DNA from 2 places in the Cellulomonas sp. HD19AZ1 genome. Region 2 is predicted to be linked to the other one. Evidence: riboswitches for the same ligand, from Rfam matches in the RefSeq annotation. Region 2 holds a riboswitch; the other holds the start of a gene.
What was found. Region 2 has a riboswitch for S-adenosylmethionine ahead of E4A51_RS06645 (rhodanese-like domain-containing protein). Riboswitches for the same ligand answer to the same signal wherever they lie in the genome.

Region 1 (11,556 bases), on a different contig from region 2:
CGCGCGCGCCGCCCGGGCTCGCAGCGACGGACGCCCGCGGTCCGCCGCCCGCTCGTCGATCTCGTCGGCGAGGTCGTGCAGCAGCACGACCACGGGCACCCCCGCGCGTCGCACGAGCCACGGCGACAGCAGGCCGAGCGTGCCCGGCACCCCGTGGTCCCCGAAGGACGCGAGCTGCACGTTGAACAGCACCGCGTCCAGGCGGTGCTCCCGCGTCGCGCGGCGGATCCGCCAGGGCGTGCGCAGGTCCTCCGGCCGCCATGCCGCGACCGGCGTGACCCCCGGCGACGGGGCGGGCGCGCCCCAGGGCGTCACGTCGTGCAGCAGCACCACCTCGGCGACCTGCTCGTGGTGGGCGAGGTGGTGCACGAGGTGCCGCCCGTACTCGGTGAGCCGCGCGCGGCTCGGCGGGTACGCCGTCACCACGCCCACGTGCAGCCCGCGGCGGACCGCGCTCGCTGGTGTCATCGGCCACCCCCCCTGAGGGGTCGGCCCGCGGTCGCCGCGGGCGGGTGTTGACGCCCGGTGCTCCACGTCCGACCCTGTGGATGGTCCAGACGGTACTCCTGGCGCTGCGGCGCCGACAGCAGGGGCGCAGATGACCGGCACGGGGCAGACCGGCACGGGGGCGGCGGGAGCCGACCTGCTCCGACGGCTGCCCGCCGGCGCCCGTGCCGCGCTCGCGGTCGGTCTCCTGGGGGTGCTCGCGGGTGCCGCGGTCGGCCTCGCCGGGGGTGAGCGGGCCGCGACCGTCGTGTGCCTCGTCGTCGAGCTGCTCGCGGCGGCCGTCGTGACCGCGCGCGTCGTGATCCTGCCCGCCGAGCGCGGCGCGTGGAGCGCGATGGCGGCGGCGCTGCTGCTGCACGCCGTCGAGGAGCTGCTGGCGGCGTCGTCGGTGGGCGGGATCGGGCTGTGGGTCGCGCTGTCGGCGGCGTCGTCGGCGTTCGCGGTCGTCAGCGTCGTCGCCGTCGTGTCCGCGCGCCTCGTGACGCAGACCCCGGTGATGTGGCTCGAGACGACCATCGCGGCGTCGGGGCTGCTCGCGGTCGGCGCGATGCTCGTGGGGCCGCTCGGTGGCGCCGGGTGGCTCGTGCTCGTGCACGTCGCCGGACCGCTCGTCGTGCTCGCGGCCCTCGTGGGCGGGCTCGTGGCGCTCGCGCAGCGACCCACGCCCGCGTGGTGGGCGATCACGGTCGGCTTCTCGCTGATGACGCTGTCCGCGGCGCTCACCACGGCCGGGTCCGCCTGGGCCGAGGGCGGGCCGGGCCTGGCCGCGGACCTCCTGACGGGCGTGGGCACGCTGGTCGTCGCGGCCGGGGCGTGGTGGTCCCGCCCGCGGGCGACCGGGGTCGTCGCACCGCTGTCGAACCTCGGGGTGCCGCTCGTGTTCCTCGTCGCGGCGCTCGTCGTCGAGCTCGTCGACACCATGGCCGAGGTACCCGTGCTCGCCGAGGCGGCGGCGTTCGTCGCGCTCACCGCGGGGGTCGGGCGGCTGTTCCTCGCGGTGCGGTCCGCGCAGCGCGTCGGGCGCACCGAGCAGGCGCTCAACCGCACCCTGCGGCAGGCGCACGAGGACGCGCTCGCCGCGGCCGCGGCCCGCACGGCCTTCGTCGCCAACATGAGCCACGAGATCCGGACGCCGATGAACGCGGTGATCGGCATGACGGGTCTGCTGCTCGACACCGACCTCGACGCCGAGCAGCGCGAGTACGCGCAGACCGTGCGACTGTCGGGGAACCTGCTGCTCGACCTCATCAACAACGTGCTCGACCTGTCGAAGATCGAGGCCGGCGGCCTCGACCTCGAGGACCACCCGTTCGACCTGACGGCCGCCGTCGACGACTCCCTCGGGCTGCTCGCGCACGCGGCCAGCGCGCGCGACGTCGCGCTGCTCGCGGACGTCGACCCCGCGTGCCCCGCGTGGGTGCGCGGCGACGTGACGCGGCTGCGGCAGGTGCTCGTCAACCTCGTCGGCAACGCCGTGAAGTTCACGCACAGCGGTGACGTGGTGGTGCGGGTCGCACCCGCCGCCGGCCCGCCCGGCGCGCTGCGCTTCGCCGTGACCGACCAGGGCATCGGCATCCCGCGCGACCGCATGGACCGGCTGTTCCGCGAGTTCAGCCAGGTCGACGCGTCGACCACGCGGCGCTACGGCGGCACGGGGCTGGGGCTGGCGATCAGCCGTGCGATCGTCGAGCTCATGGGCGGTGCGCTCGGCGTGACGTCCGAGGTGGGCGTGGGCTCGACGTTCGCGTTCACGGTCGTGCTGCCGCCCGTGCCCGCACCGACGCCCGAGTCCACCGCCCCCGCGGTGCTGCACGGCCGCACCGCGGTCGTCGTCGAGGACGACCCCACCAACCGTCGCATCCTCGTCTCGCAGCTCGAGCGGTGGGGGCTGACGTGCCGCGCCTTCGCGTCGGCCGAGGACCTGCTCGACGCCGCCGACGTCGACCGACCCGACCTCGTGACGCTCGACATGCGGCTGCCCGGGCTCAGCGGGGTCGAGGCGGCGACCCGCGTGCGGGAGCACCCGGGCTGGCAGGACGTGCCGCTCGTGCTGCTGAGCAGCCTGAACGACGTGCTCACCGTGCAGGAGCGTGCACCGTTCGCCGCTCTGCTGACCAAGCCCGTGCGCGCGGCCGAGCTGCGGCGCGTCGTCACCGACGTCGTCACGGGCCGGCGGCGTGAGCCCAGCCGCGCCGCGCCCGCCCGCACCGGCGCGCGGCTGCGGGTGCTCGTCGCCGAGGACAACGCGGTCAACCGCACCATGGCGGAGCGGGTGCTGGCCGCGATGGGCCACGACGTGGAGACCGTCGGCGACGGCGGTGCGGCCGTGGCGCGCACGGCCGAGCAGGACTTCGACGCCGTGCTCATGGACATCCACATGCCCGTGCTCGACGGCCTGGAGGCGACCCGGGAGATCCGCGCGCGCGGCGGCGCGCACCAGCCGGTGATCGTCGCGCTGACCGCCAGCGCGACGGCCGAGGACCGGCAGGCGAGCGCCGCGGCCGGCATGGACGACTTCCTCACCAAGCCGTTCCGGTCCCAGGACCTCGATCACGTGCTTGCGCGCGTCGTCCCGCAGCGCTCGGACGCCGCGGTGGCACCCGCGCCCGGCGCGCCGACCGCACCCGCGCCGCCCGGCGCCGCCGACCCGACCGCCCCCGCCGCTCGGGACGTCCCCGCCGACCCCGCGGAGGGCGCGCCCGTCCTCGACGCCGACGCGTTCGCGCTCGCGTGCGAGGTCGACGCCGCGTCGGGCGGTGCGCTGCTCGGCGCGTTCGTCGCCGACTGCGCGACCGGTGCCGACCGCCTCGACGCGGCGGCCGCCGCGGGCGACCCCGGCGAGGTCGCCGCGGTCGCGCACGCGTGGCTGGGTGCGTGCGGGACGGTCGGCGCGACGGGCCTGGCGGACCTGCTGCGACGGGTCGAGGACGCCGCGCGGCGCGGCGCGCTGCCGGGCGCGGACGTGCTCTGTGCCGTGCGTGCCGAGGCGACCGCGGTGACCGCCGCGGTGCGTGCTGCCGTCAGCGCGTGAGCGTCGCCACGAGGCGGTCGAGCGCGTCGTCGAGGATCGACGGCGCCGTCGCGAGGTTGAGGCGCACGTGCCCGTCGCCGGCCTCGCCGAACGTCGGGCCGGGGTTGACCGCGAGCCGCCCGCGCGCGAGCACCAGCCGCGCCGGGTCGGCACCGCTCGCGACCACCGCGGGCGTCGCGCGCAGGTCGAGCCACGCGAAGTACGTGGCCGCCGGGCGGTCCCAGCGGGCCTCCGGCAGCCGCTCCGCCAGGACGGCGGCCGTGCGGTCGCCGTTCGCGCGGATCCCGGCGCGCACGTCGTCGAGCCACGCGTCGCCCGCGCGGTAGGCGGCCTGGTGCGCGATCGACGCGACGTGGCTGACGCCGTGCCGCACGATCTCCGGCAGCCGCTCCAGGTCGCGCGCCGCGGGTCCCGGCACGGCGATCGCGGCCTTCAGCCCGGCGAGGTGGAACGCCTTGGACGCCGAGTGCAGCGCGATCGCGTCGGGGATCACGGTGGTGGTGGGCACGAACGGCTCGTCGCCCACCACGAGCGGCGCGTGGATCTCGTCCGCGACGACCCGCACGCCGTGGTGCGCCGCGAGCTCGCCCAGCGCGCGCAGCTCGTCGGCCGTGTGCAGCGTGCCGGTCGGGTTGTGCGGGTGGCACAGCAGGTACGCGCGGGCACCCGCGAACGCGCGGTCCAGCGCGTCGAGGTCGAGCCGCCCCGCGGGCGTGAGCGGAGCGGTGACCACGCGCCGGCCCGCGTGCTCGACGAACGCGCGGAACGGCGGGTAGACCGGCGGGCTGATGACCACGCCGTCGCCGGGCCCGGTCACCAGGCGCAGCACCTCGACGGCGCCCAGCATGACGTCGGGCACGAGCCGCGTGCGCTCGACCGGCACGTCCCAGCCCTGCCGCCGGGCCGCGAAGTCCGCGAACGCCTCCGCGTACGCGGTGCCCTGCGGGCTGGTCGGCTCGGCCTCGTACCCCGTGTCGCCGGTCGTCATGGCGCGGTGCACCGCGTCGACCACCGCCTCGAGCGGGCGCACGTCCATCTCGGCGACGAACGCGGGCAGCACGTCCGGCTCGTACGTGCGCCACTTGAGCGAGGTGCGCCGACGCAGCTCGTCGGGCGTGACGTCGAACGGCGAGGTCATGAGGTCACGGTACGGCCAGGCGTGCGAGTCGTGGCGACGAGGTGCGGCGCCGACGTGCGGCGACTGGGTCTGCGTTCCATTTCTCACCATGGAACTTGAATGCGACCGGTCGCCGTTCAAGTCCGCTTGTCAGCGACGAGGGCTGCTGGTCAGGACGTCGACCACCGCGGGCGCGCGGTAGATCTGGCTCCGGGACTCACCGCCAGATGCCTGCCCGCCGCAGCAGACCGCGCGAGGCCCCGGCCGCCGCGGGTGCGGCGGGCCGGGGCCCCGGGTCGTGCGGCGCGGCGCCTGCGTCAGAGCGTCGCGCGGACCGTGCGGGTCGCCTCGACCAGGTGCTCGAGCGAGGGCGTGACCTCCTCGTAGCGGCGGGTCTTGAGGCCGCAGTCCGGGTTCACCCAGAGCTGGTCGACGTCGATGGTGCGGACCGCCTCGGTGAGCAGCTCGGTGACCTCGGCCTGCGACGGCACGCGGGGCGAGTGGATGTCGTACACGCCCGGGCCGACGGCGCGCGGGTAGCCCGCCGCCGCGATGTCGCCGAGGATCTCCATCTTCGAGCGGGCCGCCTCGATGCTCGTCACGTCCGCGTCGAGGCCGTCGATCGCGTCCATGATCTCGCCGAACTCCGAGTAGCACAGGTGCGTGTGGATCTGCGTGTCCGGGCGCACGCCGGCCGTCGAGAGACGGAACGAGCGCACCGACCAGTCGAGGTACGCCGCGTGGTCCTTCTCGCGCAGCGGCAGCAGCTCGCGCAGCGCCGGCTCGTCGACCTGCACGATGCCGATGCCCGCGGCCTCGAGGTCCGCGATCTCGTCGCGCAGCGCGAGCGCCACCTGGTTCGCGGTGTCGCCGAGCGGCTGGTCGTCACGCACGAACGACCACGCGAGGATCGTCACCGGGCCCGTGAGCATGCCCTTGACGGGCTTGTCGGTGAGCGACTGCGTGTACGTGGTCCACGCGACCGTGATGGGCGCGGGCCGCGACACGTCGCCCCACAGGATCGACGGGCGCGTGCAGCGCGAGCCGTACGACTGCACCCAGCCGTTCTGCGTGACCGCGAACCCGTCGAGGTTCTCCGCGAAGTACTGCACCATGTCGTTGCGCTCGGGCTCGCCGTGCACCAGCACGTCCAGGCCGATGCGCTCCTGCAGCTCGACGACCCGGCGGATCTCCGCCTTCATCTCGTCCTCGTACGCCGCCGCCGACAGCTCGCCCTTGCCGAACGCCGCGCGGGCCTTGCGGATCTCGGGCGTCTGCGGGAACGAGCCGATCGTCGTGGTCGGCAGCGCCGGCAGCCGCAGGCGCTCGGCCTGCGCGGCCTTGCGCGCCGCGAACGGGCCGCGGCGGAACTGGTCGTCGGTGAGCGCGGCGGCGCGCTCGCGCACCTCGGGACGGACCACGCCGGGTGCCTCCGCCCGGCTGCGCACCGCGTCCGACGCCGCGCGCAGCTGCTCGGCGACGGCCGCGCGGCCCTCGGTCAGGCCCGTCGCGAGCGTCGCGACCTCGCGGACCTTCTCGTCGGCGAACGCGAGCCACTGCACGAGCGTGCGGTCGAGCGCGGGCTCGTCGTCGAGCGTGTGCGGCACGTGGAACAGCGACGTCGACGTGCCGACCGCGACGGCGGCCGCACCGAGGCCCGCGAGCTGCTCGAGCACCGTGAGCCTCGCGTCGAGGTCCGCGCGCCAGATGTTGTGGCCGTCGACGACGCCGCCGACGAGCGTCTTGCCGGCCAGGCCGGGCACCGCGACCGTGGGTGCGTCGCCGCGCACGAGGTCGATCGCGAGGCCCTCGACGTCGGTGGCCGCGAGCACCGGCAGCGCCGCGCCGAGGTCGCCGTAGGGCGCCGCGACGAGGATCGCGGGCCGCTCGGGTCGTGCGAGCTCGGTCGCGAGCGCGCGGTAGGCGCGGGTCGTGGCCTCGGCCAGCACCGCCGCGTCGACGCCGATCGAGTCGGAGACGAGCGCGGGCTCGTCGAGCTGCACCCACGTCGCGCCCGCGGCGGCGAGCTCGGTGAGCAGGCGCGCGTAGACCGGCAGCAGGTCGTCGAGCCGGTCGAGCGGGTGGAAGCCCGCGGGCGCGTCCTCGGTGGGCTTCGCGAGCGCGAGGAACGTCACGGGGCCGACGACGACGGGCCGCGTGAGCACGCCGTCGGCGAGCGCCTCGGCGAACTCGGCGACCGGGCGGTCCGACGCGTAGCGGAACGCCGTGCCCGGGCCGATCTCGGGGACCAGGTAGTGGTAGTTCGTGTCGAACCACTTGGTCATCTCGAGCGGCAGGTCGTCGCCGCGGCCGCGCGCGACCGTCGAGTATCCGGCGAGGTCGAGGCGCCCGTCGGCGTCCTGCAGGTCGGCGAAGCGGGCGGGCACGGCGCCGACGAGCGCGGCCGTGTCGAGCACGTGGTCGTAGAACGAGAACGCGCTCGGGATCGCGGGGGCGTCGGTCGCGAGGCCGAGCTCGGCGAGGCGGGCGCGGGTGCGCCGGCGCAGGTCGGCGGCCACGGCCTCGACCTCGTCGGCCGTCGTGCGGCCGGCCCAGAACGCCTCGAGGGCCTTCTTGAGCTCGCGGCGCGGGCCGATGCGGGGGTAGCCGAGGACGGAGCCGGTGGGGAAGGCCGGGGTGGCCGGCGCGGCGGGCGTGGTGCTGGTCATGACAGGTTCCCTCGCGGAGTCGTCGAGGCGGCGCCGGTGGGCGCGGCCGGGGTCGTGGGTGCGGTGGTCGTGGGCGGGGCGGGGTCGGCGACGGTGGTGCGCCGTCCGCCGACGAGGTCGGCGCCGTCGAGCAGGTCGAGCGCCGCCTCGTGGGTGTTGAACGTGTAGACGTGCACGCCGGGCGCGCCGCCGTCCAGCACGCCGTTGACCAGGTCGACACCGGCGCGCGTGCCGCGCCGGTGGCGCTCCGCGGGGTCGTCGGTGCCGCCGAGCAGGTCGAGCAGGCGCTGCGGCACGGGCACGCCCGTCAGCTCCTGCACGCGCAGCAGGCGGGCCGGGTCGGTGGTGGGGATGATCCCCGGCACGATCGGGATGGTGACGCCGGCCTCGCGCGCCTCGGCGACCAGACCGAGGTAGGCCTCGGCGTCGAAGAAGACCTGCGAGATCGCGAAGTCGGCGCCCGCCTCCTGCTTGGCGAGCAGCGCCTGCACGTCCTGCGCGCGTGTGCCGCCGGTCGCGTGGTTGCCGCGCGGGAACGCCGCGACCGCCACGGACAGCGGGCGGACGCGGGCGCGCACCGCCTGCGACGCGGAGCGGCCGCACCGGCGGCCCTCGATCTCGCGGAGCAGCTCGACCAGCTCGGCGGCGGTGTGCACGCCGTCGGGGTGCGGGCGCCAGTCCGGCTCGCCCGCGGGCGGGTCGCCGCGCAGCGCGAGGAACGAGCGCACGCCCTCGTCGAGGAACTCCTCGACGATCGTCGTGACCTCGTCGCGCGAGGTGCCCACGCAGGTCAGGTGCGCGATCGGGGTCAGCGACGTCTCGCGCAGCAGGCGCCGCACGAGCACGCGCGTGGTCTCGCGCGTGCGGCCCGACGCGCCGTAGGTCACGGACACGAAGTCGGGCTCGACGGTCTCGAGCTCGCGCACCGTGCGCCACAGCCGCGGCGCGGCGTCGGGGTTCCGGGGCGGGAAGAGCTCGAAGGACACGGTGGGCCGGTCGAGGGCGCCCGCCTGCTCGGCGCGCCGCCCGGCGGCCCGGGCGGGCGGCGGGGCGGGTGCCTCGACCTCGGCCACGAGGGTCATCGGGTGCGGCCCGGGAGGCACGCGGTGCGTGCGCTCACGGGGCAGCACGGGCTGCACGAGGGGTCGGTCGCCAGGGCGCAGACGGTCATCGTCACTCCATCGTTCCTGGCGGAAGCACCCACACCCTCGCAGGGAGGGGGGTTGCTGCGGCGTCGCGGAGCCAGGTCTCTCAGCCGCTCTGGATGGTCGACGACGATGCTAGCGGCCATGCCCGGATGGCGGACAGCGCTTCTCGTTCAGTGAGACGACTTCGTTCGGTCGGCGGCCCTCCCGGCTCCGACGGGCCGGAGTGGGTCGGTACAGCTCGTCGCGCGCCGACCGCCCGGGGCGACGCCGGGTGGACGGCAGGGGTCAGCGGCGGCGGCGGTGCAGCGAGGGCAGCGCCTCGCGTGCCGTGCGCTGGTGCGGCAGACCGAACCAGGACGTCGCCGGGGTCATCACGGGGACGTCGTGCAGGCCCTCGTGGACGGCCGCGAGCACCTGCGGGTCGGGCTCGCCCGCCGTCCACCACGCCTCGTGCGCGGCCTGCACGGGGTCGTGCTGCCCGTCCGGGTGCGCGTGGTGGGTCATGGGGGCGACCTTAGCGGCGGTGGGAAGGGCCCCGTCGGCCGCCGGACGCTTGTTCACCCCACGCGTCACCCCGCCGGAGCAGCGCGCGCGCCACCCGGGGGACGCGGCGTCACCCGGCCACCACGACGCACCCCGCGAGGTGGTCGTCGACCACGCCGCACGCCTGCATCGCGGCGTACGCGGTGGTCGGGCCGACGAACCGGAAGCCGAGCGACTTCAGCTCCTTGGCCAGCGCGGCCGACTCGGCGGTCCGCGCGGGCACGTCGGCGTAGCTGCGCGGGCGCTCGCGGGGCGCCGTGGGCGCGTGCGACCACAGCACCTCGTCGAGCGTGCGGCCGGAGTCGTGCAGCGCGAGCAGCGCGCGGGCGTTCGCGATCGTCGCGTCGACCTTCGCGCGGTTGCGCACGATCCCCGCGTCCGCGAGGAGCCGCGCGACGTCGTCCTCGCCGAACGTCGCGACGACCTCGGGGTCGAACGCCGCGAACGCGGCCCGGAACCCCTCGCGCTTGCGCAGGATCGTCAGCCACGAGAGCCCCGACTGGAACGCCTCGAGCGAGATGCGCTCGTACAGCGCGTGCTCGTCGTGCACCGGCACGCCCCACTCCTCGTCGTGGTAGGCCGCGTACACCGGGTCGCCGGAGCCGAAGCACCGGAACGGCTCGTCCTGCGCCGGCGGTGCGGCGGGCGTCGCGTCGGGGGTGGGGACGGTGGTCGTCATGGCCCGAGTCTGGCGCGTCCCGCCGACACCTCGACGCGACCGGCCGGGCACCTGTGCGGCGCGGATCGTCACCCGGGTCTGGGGGCGGCCCGGATCCGTCTGAGGTGCGTGCCCGGGGCAACCGGAGTAGGCAGGGCTGCATGAGCACACCGGCAGCACCCGCCACCCCCGGTCCCGCGCGCCGCGCGCCCTGGTGGCCGTGGGCCGTCGCGGTCGTCGTGCTCGTCGGCGTCGTCGTCGCGCTGCTGCTGACGCGCGGCGACGGCGACGACGCGGCGGCCCCGACGACGTCGCCGACGCCCGCCGCCACCACGCCCACCACGGCGACGAGCCCGAGCGCGACCCCGGCCGCGTCGCCCACCGCGACCGCGGGCTGCGCCCCGACCGGCGACGGACCGCCCGCCGGCGCGGACGTCCGCGAGGTCGTCGACGTCGACGGCGACGGACGCCCCGACCAGGCGTGGCTCACGGGCGGCGCCGACCGTCGCATCGGCATCACCACCGCGTCGGGCGCGACGTTCTCGGCCGCGATCGACTCGGCGAGCCCGGTGCCCGCGTCGGCCGTCGTGCAGCGCGTGCAGGCCGACGCGATCCCCGTCGTGCTCGTCGACCTCGGGCGCGAGGCCCGGCTGTGGTCGGTCGTCGACTGCGGGCTCGTGGCACCCACCAACGCGCAGGGCCAGGCGTACACGTTCGACCGCGGGTTCGCGGGCCAGGGCACCGGCGTCGGCTGCACGCAGGACGGCGGTGCGCTGCGCCTCGCGGGCCTCGACGCCGTGAGCGCCGACGGCGGCACGTTCACGGTCACGCGCACGTGGGTCGACCTGGGCGACGGCGGGCGCACCGCGCGCAACGGCGCGGCCGAGCAGGTCGCGACGGGCGCCGCGGCGGACGACCCGGTCGTCACCACGGCGCAGCAGGTGTCGTGCGGCGACCTGCTGGCCGGTCGCGACGGCCCGGTCGAGCCCGCCTCCTGACGGGCGGCCGTGGCCGCGGCCCGTCGATGGGCGACCATCTGTCGACGGACAGCCGTACGGGTCGACGGACACGCGCGCGCGGGTGTCCGTCGACCGTGGGCGTGTCCGTCGGCGTCGTTGCGGGAGCGCCGGGAGGGTCGTCCGAGACCGGGGCCTACGCCCGGCCGAGCGTGCCGCCCGTCGCTCGCGGGCCCGGCGTCCTCAGCGCGCACACCCGCGGCGCGGTGACGTCGGTCGTGTCGACGACGACGGTCGCACGACCGCGCGGGTGCGCGGCCCGCGCGTACAGCCGCTGCGCGCCCGCGTAGCGCTCCCAGACCGGGTCGTCGGGCGCACGGCCCTCGCGTGCTGCCATGCGACGCGTCGCCTCGGCGAGCGGCACGTCGAGGTGGACCGCGACGTCCCAGCGGTCGGCGAGCCCGTCGCGCAGCAGGAACGTGCCCTCCACCAGCACGACCGCAGCGGGGGGTGCCACGAGCGCGACGCCGGGCGCTGCGAGGCCGTCGTCGCGCGTCGGGCGGTAGCGCCCGTCACCGCCGGGACCCAGCGGGTCGAGCACGTCACGCACGAGCGCCGGCACGTCGTACGCATCGAGCCAGAACCCCTCCGGGGAGTACCGGCCGCGCGCGTGGCGTACGTGCGGCGGTGCGAGGAAGTCGTCCGCGTGCACCACGAGCACGGGGCGTCGCTGGCGCACACGTTCGGCGAGGTGCGCCGCGAACGTCGTCTTGCCGCTGCCGCCGGCACCGTCGACCGCGACCAGGGCGCGGGCGCCGGGCGCCGCCGCGACCACCAGCCCGGCGACGACGGCCAGCGCGTCGTGCTCCATGCAGCGATCGTGCCACCGTCGCGCGCGACGGCCCGCCCGATCGCCGCGCACGACGG
Region 2 (11,556 bases):
GTGGCGCGGGGCTCGCGCGGCGTCTCGTGCGGCTCGTGGAGGACGCGGCGCGCGAGCGCGGGCTGACGCGCGTCGTGCTCGACACCGGCATCCGGCAGCCCGCCGCGATCGCGCTGTACCGGTCGCTCGGGTACCGGCCGGTCCGCCCCGTGGCGGGGTGGGAGGCGCTGCCGTTCTGCCTGTGGTTCGCGCGCGACCTGTGACGTGCCCGGCGGGCCCCGCTACGGCGTGAGGCCCGCGACCACGTTGACCAGCAGCGCGACGATCACCGTGCCGAACGTGTAGGACAGCAGCGCGTGCGCGAGGAGCGTGCGGCGCAGGTCGGACGACCGGACGTCGGGGTCGGACATCGCGAAGCTCATCGCGACCGTGAACGCCACGTACGCGAAGTCGGAGTACCGCGGCGGGGCGTCCTGGTGGAAGTCGATCTCGCCGGTGGGCGGCGTGTACCAGGACCGCGCGTACCGCATCGCGTAGACCGTGTGCAGCGAGGTCCAGGAGGCGACGACCGCGACGAGCGCGGCGGCGAGCGCGACGACGCGCCCCCGGTCGTGGGTCGCGAGCACGACGCCCACGCCGACGAGGCTCATGACCCCGGCGACCAGCACGATCGCGTGCGTCACGAACCGGGTCGGCTCCTCGCGGGTCGCGTGCGTCCGGGTCTGCTCGGCGTCCAGCGGCCAGCAGAACACCCACGTCCACACCGCGTAGACGAGCCCGGTGGTGGCCCAGCCGCCCAGCACCGCGGCGACGACGGACGACCACGGGACGGCCGTCTGGACGACGAGGGACACGGCGACACCCGCGACGGCGGCGACCACGAGCCGCGTCGCCGGTGTCACGTCACCTTGCGCGACGTCCCTGGCCACGGCCCCATCCAACAGCGCCCCGGCCGTGCCCGCACGGGACCGGCGCGGTGCGCGGTCCGGAGCGGTGCGGTGCCGGGGCGACCGGGCAGGTGCGTCCACCGCCCGGGCGGCGGGCGGCGCCTCACCTGGGCGGCCCCGGCGAGTGCGGGGCGGACGGAGGTCCCGGGCCGCGGCGCCCGGCCGCTGCCAGTGTCGGGCCATGTCGACGAGCACCCGCCCCGCGCCCGACCTCGGCACGGCGTCCCGGTGGCGGAACCTGGCGCTGTACGCGTTCGCGGTCTTCGGGTGGGAGCTCGTGGTCGGCCTCGCGCTCGACGGTGCGATCCGGGGCGCCGTCGGCGAGCGGTGGGCGCCCGCCGTGCACTGGCTCGTCACTGCCGCCGGGTGGCTCGCCGGGGCGCTGCTGCTCCTGCGGCACGCGCCGTGGCGATCCGACGACCCCGTGGCGGCCCCCGCGGGTCCCGGGCGCGCGCGTCGTGCCGCGTACGCCGCCGCGGCTCTGGTGCTCGCCGTCGGGTCGCGCGCGGCGCTGACGCACGAGTGGAAGCCGCTCGCCGAGGCGGTGCGGCTGCACGACGACGTCGGCTCCGCGTTCGCGCCCAGCCTCGCGGCGCTCGTCGTGTACTACCTCGCCGAGGTGCTGGTGATCGTCACGCTGCTCGGCTACGGGCAGCGCTGGGGCGAGGCCGCGCGGGGGCGGAGCGACGTGCCGTGGGGCGGGTTCGTGCTCGCCGCCACGTGGGGGCTCGTGCACGTGCTGCTGCAGGGGCCCGCGGGCGGGGCGTACGCGATGGGGGCCGCGGTGCTGTACGGCGTGCTGCACCGCGCGGTGCGCGGTCGCCTCGGCCTGACGTATGCGCTCGTCGCCACCACGTTCGTGCTGTAGCGGGGCCCCGGGACGCCCGAGGGGTGACCGGGGGGTGGTCGCGGTGCGTGCGTCCGGCTATGGTGCCTCCATGTTCTCGGTCCGGGTGTGTTGTCGCTGAGCTGACGACCCCGCGCGCGTGCGGCTCCGCCCACGCGACGCACCCCGTTCGACCCGAGGGAACTCCCCGTGGCTCAGCCCGTTCTCGCGCCCGCCCGCGCGACCCGTCGTCCGTCCACCGCCCGTCCCGACGTCCCGCGCGTCGAGGTCGCCGGCCCCGCCCGCCGCGGCGTGGAGTTCCGGCTCGACGCCGACGCGCTCGACCCCACCACGATCGCCCTGGCCGCCGCGCGCGCCGACGTCGTGCACCTCGTCCACTCGGCCGCGCTGCCCACTCCCGCAGCCGTGCGCGCGCTGGTGAGCGTGCTCGAGGACGAGGTCCGCGCCGTCGGGCGCGACCGCGACGAGGTCCGCGTGGTCCTCGAGGTCGAGACCGTCGTCGCCGACGACGAGGCCGACGCGGCCCGGCGCCGCATCGCCGTCGCGTACGCCGAGGCGTTCTCCGGGCTGACGTGGTCGCCGTCCGCGACGTGGCTCGTCGCGCCGCGCGACGCGGTGCGCGCCGCCGCGCTCGATCTCGCCGCACGCGCGGGTGTCGACACGGTCGCGCTCGTGCTCGTCGGGTCGTCCGCGCGGCACGCGGACGCGCTCGGTCTGTGACGCACCGGCCACGCGGCCTGGGTGGACGGCCGGTCCCTCGGGCCGGCGCGTCGGTGCGGTCGCGCCCCGCGGGTGCGGCGCACCCCGCACGTGCCTAGCGTGGCCGGGCGGGCCACCGGGCCCGCGCGACGGACGGAGGGCACCATGGCCGGCACGACCTGGAACGAGCAGGACGACGCCCCGACGCACGACGAGGCGGTCGCCAAGGTCGGCGAGCTGCTGCGCGACCACCACCTCGCGATGCTCACCACCGTCGACGCCGACGGCGCGCTCGTGAGCCGCCCGATGGGTGTGCAGGACGTCGAGTTCGACGGCGACCTGTGGTTCTTCACGGCGCTCGACAGCCACAAGGTCGCGGAGATCCGCGCGGGCAGCCCGGCGAACGCGGCGTTCGCGGGGTCGTCGTCGTGGCTGTCGGTCTCGGGGACGGCCGAGGTGCTCAAGGACACTGCGAAGGCGCGTGAGCTGTGGGGGCCGGTGGCCGCGGCGTGGTTCCCCGACGGCCCGGAGACCCCGAACCTCGGGCTGATCAAGCTGCACGCGGACACCGCCGAGTACTGGGACAGCCCCGGCGGTCGCCTGGCGACCGTGATCAGCCTCGTCAAGGCGAAGGTCACGGGCGAGGCGTACGACGGCGGTGAGAACGCCACCGTCGACCTCTGACCGCGACTCGCCGGCACGTCCGCACGCACGACGCCCCGCCCCGGTGACCCGGGACGGGGCGTCGTGCGTCTGCGGTCGGTCCGCGGGCCGCGGCGCGGCGGGTCAGACCAGGCGCTGGGCGGGCGAGGCCTTCGCCGTCTCGGACGGGTCGGACACGACCACGTCGCCGAGCACCTCGTCGATGCGGGTCAGCACCTCGGCCGGCAGCGTGACGCCCGCGGCCTTGGCGTTGTCGTGCACCTGCTCGGGGCGCGACGCACCGATGATCGCGGCGGCGACGTTGTCGTTCGACAGCACCCACGCGATCGACAGCTGCGCCATCGTCAGGCCCAGCTCGTCGGCGATCGGCTGCAGGCCCTGCACGCGCTCGAGCACCTCGTCGCGCATGAACCGCGCGATCATCTTCGCGCCGCCCTTGTCGTCGGTCGCGCGCGAGCCCTCGGGCAGCGGCGCGCCGGGCTTGTACTTGCCGGTGAGCACGCCCTGCGCGATGGGGGACCACACGACCTGCGAGACGCCGAGCTCGCGCGAGGTCGGCACGACCTCGGGCTCGATGACGCGCCACAGCGCCGAGTACTGCGGCTGGTTCGACACCAGCTGCACGCCCAGGTCCTTCGCGAGCGCGTGACCCGCGCGGATCTGGTCGGCGGTCCACTCGCTCACGCCGATGTACAGCGCCTTGCCCTGGCGGACGACGTCGGCGAACGCCTGCATCGTCTCCTCGAGCGGCGTCTCGTGGTCGTAGCGGTGCGCCTGGTACAGGTCGACGTAGTCGGTGCGCAGGCGGCGCAGCGACCCGTCGATCGACTCGCGGATGTGCTTGCGCGACAGGCCGGTGTCGTTCGGGCCGCCGGGGCCGGTCGGCCAGTAGACCTTCGTGAAGATCTCGAGCGACTCGCGCCGCTCGCCGGCCAGGGCGTCGCCCAGCACGGACTCGGCGACCGTGTTGGCGTACACGTCGGCCGTGTCGAACGTCGTGATGCCGACGTCGAGCGCGGCGCGCACGCACGCCGTCGCGGTGTCGTTCTCGACCTGGGACCCGTGGGTCAGCCAGTTGCCGTAGGTGAGCTCGGAGATCTTGAGGCCGGAGTTGCCGAGGAATCGGAAGTGCATGCGCCCAGCCTCTCACCCGCGCCCGACACGGGCCCGCCCGTGCGTCCCCGTGGCCGGTGACGGGGGACGGGCCCGGCCCTGGTCGGGCCCCCGGCCCTGCGCTAGCGTCCCCGCCATGCGACCCCGACGACGCCTCGCAGCCCTCCTGCTCGCCCCGGCGGCGGCCCTGGTGCTCGCCGCGTGCTCCGACGGCGAAGCCCCCGCCCCGGGGCCGACGTCGCCCGTGGCGCCGAGGGCCGGGGCGGGGGCGTCCGAGCCGCCGTCCCCGGACGACCAGCGTGCCGTGCTCGCGCAGGCGGGCGACGCGACCGAGGCGTTCGCGGGCGCCGTCGCCGGCGGCGGGACGCAGCGCGCGACGCTCGCCGACGTGACCGCCGGGTCGTACGCGCCGCGCGTCGTGTGCACGTCGGACGACGGCGCGCCCGTCACGGTCACGGTCGTCGCCGACGGCGCCGAGGTCGCGTCGTCCGAGGCGCCGTGCGTGCCGCTCGTCCAGGGCGGCGCGACCATGGCCGACGGCCCGTCGTTCGACCTGCCCGGCGGGGCGGTCGACGTGACGGTGACGGCCGCGACCGACGCCGTGGTCGCGGTCGGCCTCGTCCCGGCGGGCTGACGTCAGCCCGTGAGCGTCGCGAGCGCCTGCGCGAGGTCGTCGCGCAGGTCCTCGACGTCCTCGAGCCCCACCGACAGCCGCACGGTCGCCTCGCCGATGCCGACCGCGGCGCGGCCCGCGGGGCCGAGCTTGCGGTGCGTCGTCGTCGCGGGGTGCGTGACGATCGACTTGGCGTCGCCGAGGTTGTTCGAGATGTCGACGACGCGCAGCGCGTCGAGCACGCCGAACGTGGCCTTCTTCGCGACGTCGGCGGGCGCGTCGGGCGGGACCGCGAGGTCGAACGTCACGACGGTGCCGCCGCCGGTCTGCTGCGCGCGCGCCAGGTCGTGCTGCGGGTGCGACTCCAGGAACGGGTACCGGACGCGCGCGACGCCGGGCTGCTCCTCGAGCCACCGCGCGAGAGTGAGCGCCGACGCCGCCTGGTGGCGCACGCGCACGCTCATGGTCTCCAGGCCCTTGAGCAGCACCCACGCGTTGAACGGCGAGAGCGACGGCCCGGTGTTGCGCAGCAGCGTCTGCACGGGTCCGCGCACGTAGTCGGCGGACCCGAGGATCGCGCCGCCGAGCACGCGCCCCTGCCCGTCGACGTGCTTGGTGGCGGAGTACACGACGACGTCGGCACCGTGCTCGAGCGGGCGCGAGAACACGGGCGTCGCGAAGACGTTGTCGACGACGACGGTCGCGCCGGCCGCGTGCGCGAGCCGGCTCACGGTCGCGATGTCGACGAGGTCCTGCATGGGGTTCGACGGGGTCTCGAAGAACACGACGTCGGCGGGCGTCGCGAGCGCGGCCTCCCACTGCGCGGGCACGTGCCCGTCGACGTAGTCGGTGCGCACGCCCCACTTCGCGAGGATCTCGTCGAAGATCACGACCGACGACCCGAACAGCGCGCGCGCCGCGACGATGCGCGAGCCGGACCGCACGAGCGCGGCCAGCGCGGTGAACACCGCGGACATGCCCGACGCGGTCGCGTAGCAGGCCTCCGCGCCCTCGAGCAGCCGCAGCCGCTCCTCGAACGTCGTCACGGTGGGGTTGCCGTAGCGCGAGTACAGGAAGCGGTCGACGTCGCCGGCGAACCCGGCCTCGGCCTGCGCGGCCGTCGCGTACGTGTACCCCTGCGTGAGGAACACGGCCTCGGACATCTCGCCGAACTCGGTGCGCACGAGCCCGCCGCGCACCGCGAGCGTGTCGGGACGCAGCGTGGACCGGTCGAGGCGGTGGTCGTCCCAGTCGCCCGGGCCCGGGGGCAGGTCGGGGGTCGCGCCGCTCACGGCTGGACCCACGGCAGGCCGTCGGCGCGCCAGCCGACGTGGCCGCGGTGGCCGTCGGGGCCCGTCGGACCCTCGAAGCCCTCGAGCACGTTGTACGCGGGCCCGTAGCCGGCCGCGGTCGCGGCCTGCGCCGCGCCGATCGAGCGCTGGCCCGAGCGGCACAGGAACACCACGGGCCGGCCGTCGCCCGGCGTGACGCCGGTCGCGGCGAGCTGCTCGAGGAACCGCGGGTTGGGCTGCCCGGACGGGTACTGCACCCACTCGACGAGCGCGGCCTGCCGGCCGACGGGCCGCAGGTCGGGCACGCCGACGTAGCGCCACTCGGCGTCGGTGCGCACGTCGACGAGCACGGCGTCGTCGCGCTCCTGCAGGATCTGCCAGGCCTCGGTGGCGGTGACGTCCCCGGCGTAACCGGGGGCGGGACGCGGCTGCACGGTCATGGTCCTCCCATCGTCTCTGGCGGTAGCACCCTGCGCCACGGTCGCCCGTGCGGGTTGCTGCGGCGTCGTCGAGCCAGATCTCTCGGCCGCTCTGGATGGTCGCGGCGATGCTACGCCCGACCGGGCGGCGTCGTCGCGGGCGTCTCACGGCGGGCGTCCCACGGCGGGCGGCGCGCCGCGCGGGCACGTGCGGCGCCGTGCCAGGGTGGGTGCCGATGGACGTCCCCGAGGGCTTCGCGCTCCGCCCCACGACCGCGGCCGACGTGCCCGCGCTCACGCGCCTGCTGCACGCCGCCTACGCCGACCTCGCCGCCGCCGGCCTGAACTTCACGGGCGCGACGCAGAGCGACGAGGTGACGGCGGCCCGCACGCTGGGCGGCGGCGCGTCCTGGGTCGTCGTCGACGCCGCCGGTGCGCTCGCGGGGACCGTCACGTGCAGCAGCCCGCCGAGCGGCGGGCTGCGCGCGCTGACGGCCGCGGCGCGCGCGCCCGGCCGGGTGTGGCTCAACCAGCTCGCGGTCCGTCCGGACCTGCGTGGGCGCGGCCTGGCGTCCGTGCTGTGGGGTGCGCTGCGGTCGTGGGCGGTCGACCGCGGCGCGGGCTCGGTGGGGCTCGACACGGCCGTCCCGGCGCGCGGGCTGCGGCGGATGTACGCGCGTTGGGGGTTCGCCGAGGGCGACGTGGTCCAGTGGCCAGGCAAGGCGTACCGGAGCGTCGTCATGGTGCGCGACCTGCCCTGACGTCCGGTCCGGGCCGGTCTGCTCGTCCCTCGAGGCGAGACGTCGCGTCTCGCATCCCGAGAACTGCGGCGCGTCGCCGTTGACACGCGCCGGACCCCGCACCGATCCTCGACCCAGGTCAAGAGTGTCAGCGCGAAGCCCCGGCTCGCTGGCCGGCAACCCTCCAACCGCGGTGGGGTGCCCCGGGTGACGACCTGGTCGCGCGCCGTCCGGCGCCGGCAAGCGCGGGACCGGCCGGTCCCGAGGGACCCGTACCGGAGGTACCACCATGACCACCGTCACCGAGCTGCTCGCGTGTGCCGACGAGGCGTCCGGCGCCGCCGTTCCCACCGGCCCTGCCGTGCTCGACCCCGGCCCGCTGCTGCCCGTCACGGGAGCGTCCACGACCGTGCCGCTGGTCGACGGCACGAGCCGCACGTACGCCAACCTCGACTGCGCGGCGAGCGCGCCCGCGCTCGCGTCCGTCGCCGCACGCGTCGCCGAGGTGCTGCCCCTCTACGCGTCGGTGCACCGCGGCGCCGGGTACCTGTCGCAGGTGTCGACCGCGCTGTACGAGGCGTCGCGGCAGTCGATCGCCCGGTTCGTCGGCGCGCGCGAGGACGACGTCGCGATCGTCACGCGCAACACGACCGACTCGCTCAACCTGCTCGCGGGCGTCGTGCCCGAGGGTGGGGCCGTGCTCGTGCTCGACGTCGAGCACCACGCCAACCTGCTGCCGTGGGTGCAGCGCAGCACGGGCGCGCGCGCCGGCACCGGCCGGGTCGCGACGGTCCTGCCGATCGCGGAGACGGTCGCCGCGACGCTCGACGCGCTGCGCGACGAGCTCGCACGCCGCCCGTACGCCCTGCTCACGCTCACCGGCGCGTCGAACGTCACGGGCGAGTCGCTGCCGCTGGACCGCGTCGTCGCGCTCGCGCACGCGGCCGGCACCCGCGTCGCCGTGGACGGCGCCCAGCTCGTGCCGCACCGCGGGTTCTCGCTCGCGGCCTCGGACGTCGACTACGTCGCGTTCTCGGGCCACAAGACGTACGCGCCGTTCGGCGCCGGCGCGCTCGTGGGGCGCCGCGACTGGCTCGACACCGGCACGCCGTACCTGGCCGGCGGCGGTGCCGTGCGCGACGTGCGCACCGACCGCACCGTCTGGCAGCCCGCCCCCGCGCGCCACGAGGCGGGCTCGCCCAACGTGCTCGGCGCGATCGCTCTCGCGCAGGCCTGCGACACGCTCGCGGCGCTGCCCGCCGGTGCGCTCGAGGCGCACGAGCAGGCGCTGCGCGAGCGGCTCGTGGCCGGCCTCGAGGCGATCGACGGCGTGCGCGTCGCGCGCATCTGGCCCGACGCGGTCGACCCCGTGGGCGTCGTGACGTTCACGGTCGGGGACCTCAACCCGGGGCTCGTCGCCGCGTACCTGTCCGCCGAGCACGGCATCGGCGTGCGCGACGGGCGGTTCTGCGCGCACCCGCTGCTCGCGCGCCTCGGCGCGTCGCACGGCGCGGTGCGCGCGTCGGTCGGTGTCGGCACGACCGTCGAGCACGTCGACCGGCTCGTCGCGGCGCTCGCGACGCTGCTGACGGGCGGCCCGGCCGCGTCGTACGAGGTCGTCGACGGCTGCTGGACCGTCGCCGACGACACGCGCCCGCTGGTCGAGGTCCGCGGCCTCGACCACCTGGCCGCGACCGCGGCCGCCGCCTGCGGCCCCGCGCTCGACGACTGACCCCCACCCCGCGAGGGGTCGATCCAGCCCCACCCGGGGGTGGTGACCCCACCCCCGGTGTGGTGAGAGCTCGATCCACCCCACCCTTGGGTGGTGAGAGCTCGATCCACCCCACCCTTGGGTGGTGAGAGCTCGATCCACCCCACCCTTGGGTGGTGAGAGGTCGATCCAGCCCCACCCTGCACGGGGTGAGAGGTCGATCCAGTCACCTCTGCCGGGCACCGCGGAGAAATGACGCCACGCCTGACCGGGGCGCCCGCGAGGATGGGCGCGTGCAGCACGATCTGACCCTCGAGGGCCACGGCGCCCGCCTCGTCCCGCTCACGCGCGAGCACGCCGCGGCGCTCGCGGCGTTCGTCGACGAGCGCGTCTGGCGCGGCATGACGACGCCCACGCCGCGGGGCGTCGACGACCTGCTGGGCGTCGTCGAGACCGCGCTCGCGACGCCCGCGCGGTACGCCTTCGCGGTGCTCGTCGACGGCGAGGTCGTCGGGTCGACGTCGTTCTACGACGTCGACCTGCGCATGGGGCGCCTCGAGGTCGGGCACACGTTCTACGACCCGCGCGTGTGGGGCACGCACGTCAACCCCGCGTGCAAGCTCCTGCTCATGACGCACGCGTTCGAGACGTGGGAGGTCGCGCGCTGCGCGTACCGGGTCGAGGCGCGCAACGCCCGCTCGATCGCCGCCGTGACCAAGCTCGGCGCGCGGCCCGAGGGCCGGTTGCGCGGGCACCGCGTCGCGGCCGACGGCACGCGCCAGGACTCGTTGTACTTCTCGGTGCTCGCCGACGAGTGGCCCGACGTCCGCGCACGGCTCGTGGACCGGCTCGCGGGGCACGACGTCGCCGACGGCCGCACGTCGGTGCTGCTGATCGGCGGCCGCTCGGGCGTCGGCAAGTCGACGGCCGCGGCCGCGGTGCACGACCTGCTCGTCGCGCGCGACGTGCCCCACGCGCTCGTCGAGGGCGACGCGCTCGACCTCGCGCACCCCGCGCCGTGGGAGCACGGCGTCGCGGCCGCGAACCTCGCCGACGTCTGGCGGCGCTACCGCGCGCTCGGGCACCGCCGCCTCGTCTACACCAACACGGTCAGCGTGCTCGAGACCGAGACGCTGGCGGCCGCCGTCGGGGACCGCCCGCACGTCACGTCCGTGCTGCTCACGTCGTCCGACGCGACAGCGCGCGAGCGCCTCGCGCGCCGCGAGCAGGGCGCGTCGTACGACGCCCACGTGGCGCGCTCCGACGCCGCGGCGGCTCGGCTCGAGCAGGCCGCTGGGCCGCACGTGCACCGCGTGCCCACCGACGGCCGCACGCCCGCCGAGGTCGCGGCAGACCTGGTCGCGCTCGCGGGCTGGTGAGCACGACGACGACCGGGCGCTGACCGCGGGCCGGCATCCGCGGATCGGGGGACCGGGACCGGGGTACCGGGATCCGCGCCCGGGACCCGTCGACCGGGGCCCGGGGGCCGCGACCCGCGGCTGGCTCCCCCCAAGCATGGCCGGCGCAGTCAGTCCTCGACGACCAGCCCGACGTGGTGCGCGAGCAGCGGCGCGAGGTCGTACAGCTGGTCGGTGCTGACCCGTGCCCCGCCCAGCCCGCCCACGCCGTCGACCGCGCGCAGCCGCGCACCGCGCAGGTCGCACGCCGTGAGCCGCGACTGCGAGGCGTCGAGGCGCCGCACGTCGCAGTCGACCACGACGAGCCTGCCGACCCGGGCGTGGCTGAGGTCGAGGTCCCCGAGCGTCACGCCCTCGAGGCGCAGCTCGTCGACCGTGGACTCGCGCAGGTCGAGGTAGTCGACCTTGCCGCCGGTCACGCGCACCCGGGTCCAGCTCGACCCGAACGCGCTCAGCGCACCGATCCGCACGTCGGCGAGCGTCGTGTCGCGCCACGTCGACGACGGTGCGCGCAGCGTGCCCGCGCGCACGGCCCGCCACGTCGAGTCGAGAACGCGCGCGCGGTCCAGGTCGACGTCGTCGAGGTCGCAGTCCTCGACCGCGCACTCGAGGAAGCGCGCGCCGGTGGCGTCGCGGCCGCGCAGGTCGAGCCCGCGGAACGCCAGGCCGTCGAGGTCGGCGTCGGGCTCCAGGTCGTACGCGTCACCGGTGAGCATGGACCGACCTTCCCACGCGCGTCGGACACCGGAGGCCGGACGTCCCGCCGGCAGTCAGGGGGTGATCGGCGTGACCGTGCCCGTCAGGTGCGGCTTGCCCGACCGCGGGTGCCACACCGCGAACGCGTGGCCGTCGTCGTCGCGCGCGACGCGCACGTCGGGCGTCGCGGGCAGCAGCACCGGCGCCGCGAACTCGACGTCCCACGCGAACGCGTCGCCGCGCGCCGCTCCGACGTCGGCCAGCGCGCGCGACGCCGTGAACATGCCGTGCGCGATGGCCCGGGGGAACCCGAACGCGCGCGCGGTGAGCGGGGACAGGTGGATCGGGTTCCGGTCGCCCGAGACCGCCGCGTACCGCCGGCCCGTGTCGGCGGGCAGCTCCCAGCGGCCCGTGCGCACCGGTGGCGTGAAGGCGGCACGCTCGGCCCCGCCGTCGTC

Region 1: linked by a shared signal. The riboswitch ahead of E4A51_RS10355 (methylenetetrahydrofolate reductase) and the one ahead of E4A51_RS06645 (rhodanese-like domain-containing protein) in region 2 are both predicted to bind S-adenosylmethionine.

What each region holds. Positions count from the first base shown of each region.
Region 1 covers NZ_SPHX01000004.1:358,264-369,819, forward strand. The annotation lists gene E4A51_RS10335 (glycosyltransferase) at 1-468, opposite strand, end outside; gene E4A51_RS10340 (response regulator) at 599-3,538, shown strand; gene E4A51_RS10345 (MalY/PatB family protein) at 3,528-4,676, opposite strand; gene metE (5-methyltetrahydropteroyltriglutamate--homocysteine S-methyltransferase) at 4,973-7,324, opposite strand; gene E4A51_RS10355 (methylenetetrahydrofolate reductase) at 7,321-8,406, opposite strand; SAM riboswitch class I at 8,489-8,595, opposite strand; gene E4A51_RS10360 (hypothetical protein) at 8,758-8,976, opposite strand; gene E4A51_RS10365 (DNA-3-methyladenine glycosylase I) at 9,086-9,694, opposite strand; gene E4A51_RS10370 (hypothetical protein) at 9,835-10,671, shown strand; gene E4A51_RS10375 (uridine kinase) at 10,826-11,500, opposite strand.
Region 2 covers NZ_SPHX01000003.1:82,001-93,556, reverse strand. The annotation lists gene E4A51_RS06685 (GNAT family N-acetyltransferase) at 1-203, shown strand, start outside; gene E4A51_RS06680 (DUF1345 domain-containing protein) at 222-842, opposite strand; gene E4A51_RS06675 (hypothetical protein) at 1,069-1,755, shown strand; gene E4A51_RS06670 (LLM class flavin-dependent oxidoreductase) at 1,924-2,454, shown strand; gene E4A51_RS06665 (pyridoxamine 5'-phosphate oxidase family protein) at 2,599-3,117, shown strand; gene E4A51_RS06660 (aldo/keto reductase family protein) at 3,220-4,230, opposite strand; gene E4A51_RS06655 (hypothetical protein) at 4,346-4,843, shown strand; gene E4A51_RS06650 (O-succinylhomoserine sulfhydrylase) at 4,846-6,093, opposite strand; gene E4A51_RS06645 (rhodanese-like domain-containing protein) at 6,111-6,554, opposite strand; SAM riboswitch class I at 6,559-6,656, opposite strand; gene E4A51_RS06640 (GNAT family N-acetyltransferase) at 6,770-7,294, shown strand; SAM riboswitch class IV at 7,411-7,525, shown strand; gene E4A51_RS06635 (aminotransferase class V-fold PLP-dependent enzyme) at 7,563-9,005, shown strand; gene E4A51_RS18965 (GNAT family N-acetyltransferase) at 9,278-10,363, shown strand; gene E4A51_RS06625 (pentapeptide repeat-containing protein) at 10,513-11,118, opposite strand; gene E4A51_RS06620 (MaoC/PaaZ C-terminal domain-containing protein) at 11,173-11,556, opposite strand, start outside.